One region of the Paenibacillus sp. 3LSP genome, then DNA from elsewhere that is predicted to be linked to it. Evidence: riboswitches for the same ligand, from Rfam matches in the RefSeq annotation. Region 1 holds a riboswitch; the other holds the start of a gene.

What was found. A riboswitch is a leader RNA that binds a small molecule or an ion and turns the genes downstream of it on or off. The one in region 1 is predicted to bind cobalamin.
Region 2: another riboswitch for cobalamin. It lies ahead of metE (5-methyltetrahydropteroyltriglutamate--homocysteine S-methyltransferase); the one in region 1 lies ahead of RW092_RS17475 (anaerobic ribonucleoside triphosphate reductase).

Annotation. Positions count from the first base shown of each region.
Region 1 is NZ_JAWDJI010000205.1:9,215-12,683, forward strand. It holds gene nrdG (anaerobic ribonucleoside-triphosphate reductase activating protein) at 1-54, opposite strand, end outside; gene RW092_RS17475 (anaerobic ribonucleoside triphosphate reductase) at 51-2,027, opposite strand; cobalamin riboswitch at 2,198-2,450, opposite strand; gene RW092_RS17480 (MTH1187 family thiamine-binding protein) at 2,786-3,085, shown strand; tRNA gene RW092_RS17485 (tRNA-Thr) at 3,157-3,229, shown strand; gene RW092_RS17490 (hypothetical protein) at 3,429-3,469, shown strand, end outside.
Region 2 is NZ_JAWDJI010000243.1:10,525-13,993, reverse strand. It holds gene metE (5-methyltetrahydropteroyltriglutamate--homocysteine S-methyltransferase) at 1-1,760, opposite strand, end outside; cobalamin riboswitch at 1,906-2,101, opposite strand; gene RW092_RS21315 (multicopper oxidase domain-containing protein) at 2,322-3,320, shown strand; gene RW092_RS21310 (DUF2249 domain-containing protein) at 3,364-3,469, shown strand, end outside.

The DNA.
Region 1 (3,469 bases):
CCTCATGCCGGGTCCTTCATTAATGGACTCCGGATAATAGCCGCAAATGTTCATGCGTCGTGTTTCACCCGGTCACGAACCTCCGCTTGTTTGGCGGGGTTGAACCGTGTCTGATAATCGCCGGTCAGATAGCCGGTCACCCGGCGCAATCGGCGAATATGCACTTCGTTCTCATGGCTGCCGCAGGAAGGGCAGCTTGCCCCAATGATCCCTTCAAAGCCGCAGGCCGAGCAGCGGTCGATGGGATGATTAATGCTAAAATAGCTGACCTGCTGCTGCAGAGCGTATTGCACGATCTTCAGGAATGCCTCCGGATTGTTGCGGGCATTGCCGTTGAGCTCGATATAAGAGATCGCTCCGGCGTTGCACAGCCCGTGGAATTTGGCTTCCAGCTCGATTTTTCGCGCCGCACTGATGTTGTAATAGACCGGGATATGGAACGAATTCGTGTAATACTCGCGGTCCAAAATCCCGGGCAGCGGGCCGTAGACCGCACGATCGCGTTTGGTGAACTTGCCGGCCAGCCCTTCCGCCGGGGTCGCAAACAACGTGATATTCAGATTGTGAATTTCACTTTGGCCGTCGCAATAGTCGCGCATGTATGCGATCAGGTCGTAAGCTTTCTGATACACGGCTTCATCCTCACCGTGGTGCTTCCCATACATCGCCTTCATGCATTCGGCCAGCCCGATGAACCCGATGGACAAGCTGCCGTGCTTCAGCAATTCGCCGACCTGATCGTCCGGTGCCAGCTGTTCACCGCCTTCCCAGACGCCTTCCCGCATCATGAAATCGGAAGCTTTGGCTTTCTGGGAAGCTTGAATCGAGAAGCGATGCAGCAATCCCTCAAGGGCGATATTCATATAGTGAGTCAGATCGCGGTAGAAGCCGCGCTCGTCGGGTTCTTGGCGGTGTCCCAACGCAATGCCGTGCTTCAAGCCGAGCTTGACCAGGTTCAGCGTATTAAAGGAAAGATTGCCTTTGCCAGACAGGTGATTGCGTCCGAACCGATCCGCCAACACCCGGGTGCGGCAGCCCATTGTCGCAAATTCCGTATCCGGATCCGTTGGATCGTAGTACATCAGATTCAGCGGAGCATCCAGGTTGGCGAAGTTGGGATAAAGCCGTTTGGCCGAGCATTCCGCCGCTTTCAGGAACAGGGAATAGTTAGGTTCCCCCGGATTTTGGTTGACGCCTTGCTTACATTTAAAAATCTGAATCGGGAATATCGGCGTTTCCCCATGACCGAGCCCGCGTATCGTGGCCGTAAGCAGGGAGTCGATGACCAACTGTCCTTCCGGTGAGGTGCATGTGCCGTAATTGATGCTGGTGAACGGGATTTGCCCGCCGGCCCGGCTCGACATCGTGTTCAGATTATGGATCAGGCTTTCGGCTGCCTGGAACGTCTCACTTTTGGTTTCCTTGAGCGCATAGCTAAATGCCTTAGGATATTGCTTCTTCAGATCGCTGCGGCCCATGGTGATATCACCAAAATCAGCGTTCGCGTCGCCCTCCTCGAAATAATCCAGCCCTTTGCGGAAGTACTTGGCGAACGATTTGGCTACGTACGGAGCGAGATCAAAGTCCAGCTTATTGGCGGACACGCCGCCGTATTGGGAGTTTTGCTGGGATTGGAAAATGATCGCTACCAGCGCCATCGCCGTCATGATCGAAGTTGGCGGGCGTACGCTGCCGTTGCCGGTGTTGAAGCCTCTGCGCAGCAGCTTGTCAAACGGGATAAAGATACAGTTCGTTGTGCCAAGAGCATACTGATCCAAGTCGTGAACATACACGATATTATCCTGAATCGCCTGGACCAAGCGAGTTGGCAGTACGAAATGACTTGCATACCATTTAGAATACTCGCTGCCGAATTTGCTCATCTTGCCGGAGAAGCTCTCTCCGTTTAAATTGGCGTTCTCACGCAGCACCTCAAGATTGCGGCTCTGGACGATTTCCTCGCCCATTCGAATCACTTCATCCAGCAAGGTGTCCCGGCCGGTATACGTCTGGCTTACCCATGCCATAACACACTTCTCCTCCCTGTAAACCGAGCTTTAGTTCAAAAATAAAAGAGCATGTCCAACCAACGAGGTAGACATGCCCGAATGCACTGCAAAAAAGATGGACAGACCAAATCAAGGCCCAACATTTCGGCGGCAAGCGGACACCATCCCTGATCCTCGCAGGTTTTCCGTCGGTGTCTTTCAAACGGGCAGGTCTCCTGGCTTTCGGAACGTTGCTGACGCCTTCCCGCAGCTCATCAAACATTAAGCTGTAGTGGCATTTCGTCAGTCAACGGCTGGGTCTTCCAGACGATATAGGCGGAACGCCTGTCTTTAGTACCCAGCTACCGATTACAGTGGCGGGACCGCAGCGGACTTGCACCGCACTTCCCTTTTAAGCTCCGGCGGATCGTCCGCCGGATCACCCGTTCACACTATATTTTGTTGCGTTAATCTAAGGATAGCCCAAGATGTTGTGTTTGTAAATGGGATTTTCCCATTGAAAACTGACTGAAAACGATGTGAAAACCTCCGGTCCGCACAATGATGCGGAGAGCGGGGGACGGATGAAAAATGTGAACATTTATAATTGGGACTGTAGGACTAGACGACGTTTTACAGGGGATGTGAGTTTTGGGGATGGCCTGGAAATTTAGCCGACGGGTTCGGTTGATCTTCAGGAGCGGGGTTGGTTAGAATAAAGTTATCGGACGAAAAATAGCTTAGGGATCTAAAGGATTCAAACTAATCCAATGACCAAGGAAAGAAGGGGACTGAGTATGGCTATCGCCGAAGTGACCGTCATTCCGATCGGGACGGGGAGCACCAGCCTCAGCGCTTATGTAGCCGAGTTGCATCGGGTGTTGGAGAAGCAGCAGGGCATCACCTTTACCCTGACCTCCATGAGTACGATTATTGAAGGATCGTTAGACGACGTGTTTGCTGCGATTCGCGCGATCCATGAAGCACCGTTCCAGTCCGGTGCCGGCCGGGTATCGACCTCGATCAAGATCGATGATCGCCGCGACAAAGCCAGCTCCTCGGAGCAGAAGCTGCGCTCGGTGCGCGAGAAATTATAATTTCTTGAAATTGGCGCTTGCATTATTTTTAAAACTCGGTATAATAAATTTTGTTCGCTAAAAACGAACCTGCTGGTGTAGCTCAGCTGGTAGAGCAACGCATTCGTAATGCGTGGGTCGGGGGTTCGAGTCCCTTCACCAGCATCTGATATGCAAGCGTAACGCGCCCTCCGAGGTTTTCGGGGGGCGCTTTTTTTCTAAAGAAGGGTGATCGTCTGCCCACATCTCATTCCTTAATGATTGGGGGATTGAACTAGGTAATCAATAATAGATTTGATTCTTTGGGTTGCAAAAATATATATCGAATTGTAAAATGGTTGCAAATACATAAAGGGGTGTTGTTGTGCTGATTGTAATTAATCCTGAACCGAGAGATATTATCGA
Region 2 (3,469 bases), on a different contig from region 1:
CGCAAGGCCAATGCAATTTGATAAGCCACCTGCTCCCGGGACAGGTCACTGCGAACAAAGGACCAGTTCAAGATCGTGATCGGACCTGTTAACATGCCTTTCACCGGTTTGTTCGTCAGGCTTTGGGCGTAGGCCGTTTCCTTCACGGTCATTGGCCCAGCAAATTCGACGTCTCCATAAATGATCGGAGGCTTCACGCAGCGCGTTCCATAGGACTGGACCCAGCCTCCTTGCGTAAACGCAAATCCTGGGAGCTTCTCGCCAAAAAACTCCACCATATCGGTCCGCTCAAACTCACCGTGCACCAATACGTCGAGCCCGATCTCCTCTTGAAACTCCACCCATCTGCGGATCTCCGCTTGGATGAACGCTTCGTACTTCTCCGCGCTCCACTCACCTTTACGCCACTTCTGCCTTGCAGCCCGCACCTCGGCGGTTTGCGGGAAACTGCCAATCGTTGTAGTCGGCAGGAACGGCAGCTGCCACTTCGCCTGCTGCTTCCGCCGCCGTTCGGCGAAATCGCTGGCGCGCTCAGCCGGAGCAGCTGCGGCCTGCGCTGCTTCTTCCCGTACGAATGGAAGGTTGCGGGCTGGATCTGCAGCAAGCGCAGCCAAAGCCCGTCGATTCTCGGTGAACTGCACCGGCTCCGCTCCTTCTCCGTGAACCGCCTTGCATAAGCTCACCAACTCCTCCAGCTTCTGCTCGGCAAAGGCCAGCGCATCGTGCAATACCGGATGCAGCCGCTCCTCCCTTGTTACAGATACCGGGACATGTAGCAAGCTGCAAGAAGGCTGCACGATGACCTCCGACGCTCCGGCCTGAAGCGAAATCACCTTCAGCAGGTTTAGTGCCTCATCTAAATCCGTACGCCAAATATTCCGCCCGTCAATCAGTCCCGCACCTAGCGTCTTGTCAGCAGGGAAGCCGGAACGCCGGAGTGATTCGAGGTTACCTTCCCGGCCATGAACGAAATCCAATCCCAAACCGTGCACCGGCAGTTCAATCAGTTCATCATACCGTTCGACCGCATCAAAATAGGTTTGGAGCATCAGTCGCAATCCCGGAACCTCCTGCGTAATCGTCTTGTAGATCAAGCGAAGCTGTAGTACGTCCTCCTCACTTAAAGAGACAACAACAGCCGGTTCATCGATTTGCACCCAATCTGCACCCGCTGCCTCCAGTTCGCGCAACACCTGTACGTACAGAGGCAGCAGCTTTTGGGTCCAAGTTTCAGCCTCCCCCGCGGTTTCCCCTTTGGATAACTTCAGCAACGTAAACAGTCCGAGCAGAACAGGCCTTCCGTTGATCCCGAGCTCCTGTTTCGCCTCCAGATAGGCTTGCAGCGGCCGATTGACAGTCAACTTGGGATCACGGTTCCCCAGCTCAGGTACGATATAATGGTAGTTCGTATTAAACCATTTGGTCATCTCGCTGGCGGTTGCTTCGTCATTGCCTCTTGCGATCGCGTAATACAGATCAAGCGAGATTTGTTCCCCGTTCCAAGCGAAGCGCTCCGGTACAAGCCCAAACATCGTCGCCGTATCCAGAACGTGATCATAATACGTAAAATCACCAACCGGTATGATATCAAGCCCCCGATCCCGCTGCACACGCAGGTTGTTCAAGCGAATCTCTTTTAATCGAGCATGAAGCTCCGGCTCTGTGATTTTCCCTGACCAATATGCCTCGATTTGCTTCTTCCAATCCCGTTGTCCACCGATTCTGGGATACCCCAGATTACCACTCAAAAAGTTCCCCATGTTCATTTCCTCCCATTGGTTTGATCAATCATACTAAGTCCGTAAAAAACACAAAAAAGGTCCTCGATAGCATGGCTAAAGAGGACCTTCGATCCGTTGTTCGATGGCTTGCAACTTTAACACCTCCCTATCTCCCGTAGGTACTGCAGTGCTGTTGAAATAGGCAGGTCTCCTGGCTCCGGGATCTTCGCCGGATGCAGCCTTCCCAGTGATTGTCACCAGTGGCATCTCATACATCCGACTCCTCCGTTACAGTGGCGGGACCGCGCCGGTATTGCACCGGACTTCCCTTTTAAGCTTCAGCCATGCTCGGCCGAAACACCTATTTCCGCTATATTCGGTTGGAATATACCTACCATCTTACTTCATCTGCCCCGCGAATACAATATCAAACAGATCGGAATTAACTTATTTATGCAATGAGAATGGGAATCAAATGACAACATTTTCGACAACTTTCATGTGATACCTATCACAATGCGGTCTTCGGACCCGTCGTACGATGAAAGTACATCAAGGAGCCATTTCCTTCACCATTATAGAGAGAAAGAGGAATGACCGATGAAATCGCGGAACATCCCAAAGCTTCTGTTGATTAGCTTATGCTGTCTGATCATGATTGCCGCAGCATGGTTTGCGTTCCCGTCGGAGCCCCCTCAGGTCAGTGCCCCTCCCCTGCAAGCGGAAGAGCTGCATCTCCATCCACCGCCCGTGGAGCCGATCATTAGACGGGAAGGCCATACCGTCCGCATTGAAATGACTGCGCAGCAGGCGGATATCGAGATCTCCGAAGGTGTCACTTATCCGGCTTGGACGTTTAACGGAACCGCCCCTGGTCCGGTGTTGCGGGTAAAGCAAGGCGATCAGCTGGAGTTTACCTTAAAAAACTTAGATCCCGACATGCCGCACTCCATGGATTTCCATGCGGTCCATGCCGCTCCAAGCAAGAAGTTCATTGACGTGATGCCTAACGAGCACGGCACGTTTACTTATCCCGCCACCACGCCAGGCGTGTTCATGTATCATTGCGGAGTTAGTCCGGTGCTGCTGCATGTGGCTAATGGGATGTACGGGATGATCATCGTCGAACCGACAGACGGTTACCCAACGGACTCGGAAATCGATCGAGAATATACGATGGTCCAAAGTGAATGGTATGCGGCCAATGATCTGGATGCGTTTCAACAAGGCGATCCGGAGGTTGTGGTATTCAATGGCGATGACTTTACGTTAAAAGACCATCCGTTCCTCGCCAAAGTTGGCGACCAGGTCCGCTTGTACGTCATCAATGCAGGGCCAAATCACGTTTCTTCGTTCCATGTGGTCGGGACGACCTTTGATCGCGTTTATCTGGACGGGAATCCAAACAACCAGCTGTACGGAATGCAGACCGTATTGCTTCCAGCCGGCGGCGGCGCAGTCGTTGAATTTACCGTTACAGAGGAAGGGGATTATCCAATCCTTACCCATCAACTGAGGGACGCCAACCTCGGCGCTACGGCGATCTTGCGCGTAACTCAGGACGGAACGGATCATGGAGCACCGGTGATGAGCCATTAAGGACTACCCTATTCATGTAAATTCATAAACGAGGTGACGTTGGATGAATCGACAAGATACCAAAATCATAGAGCTCGACGTCCGAGAGCAACTACGCAACAAGCTGGAGCCGTTCCAGCTCATCATGGACACCGTTAAGAAGCTAGAGA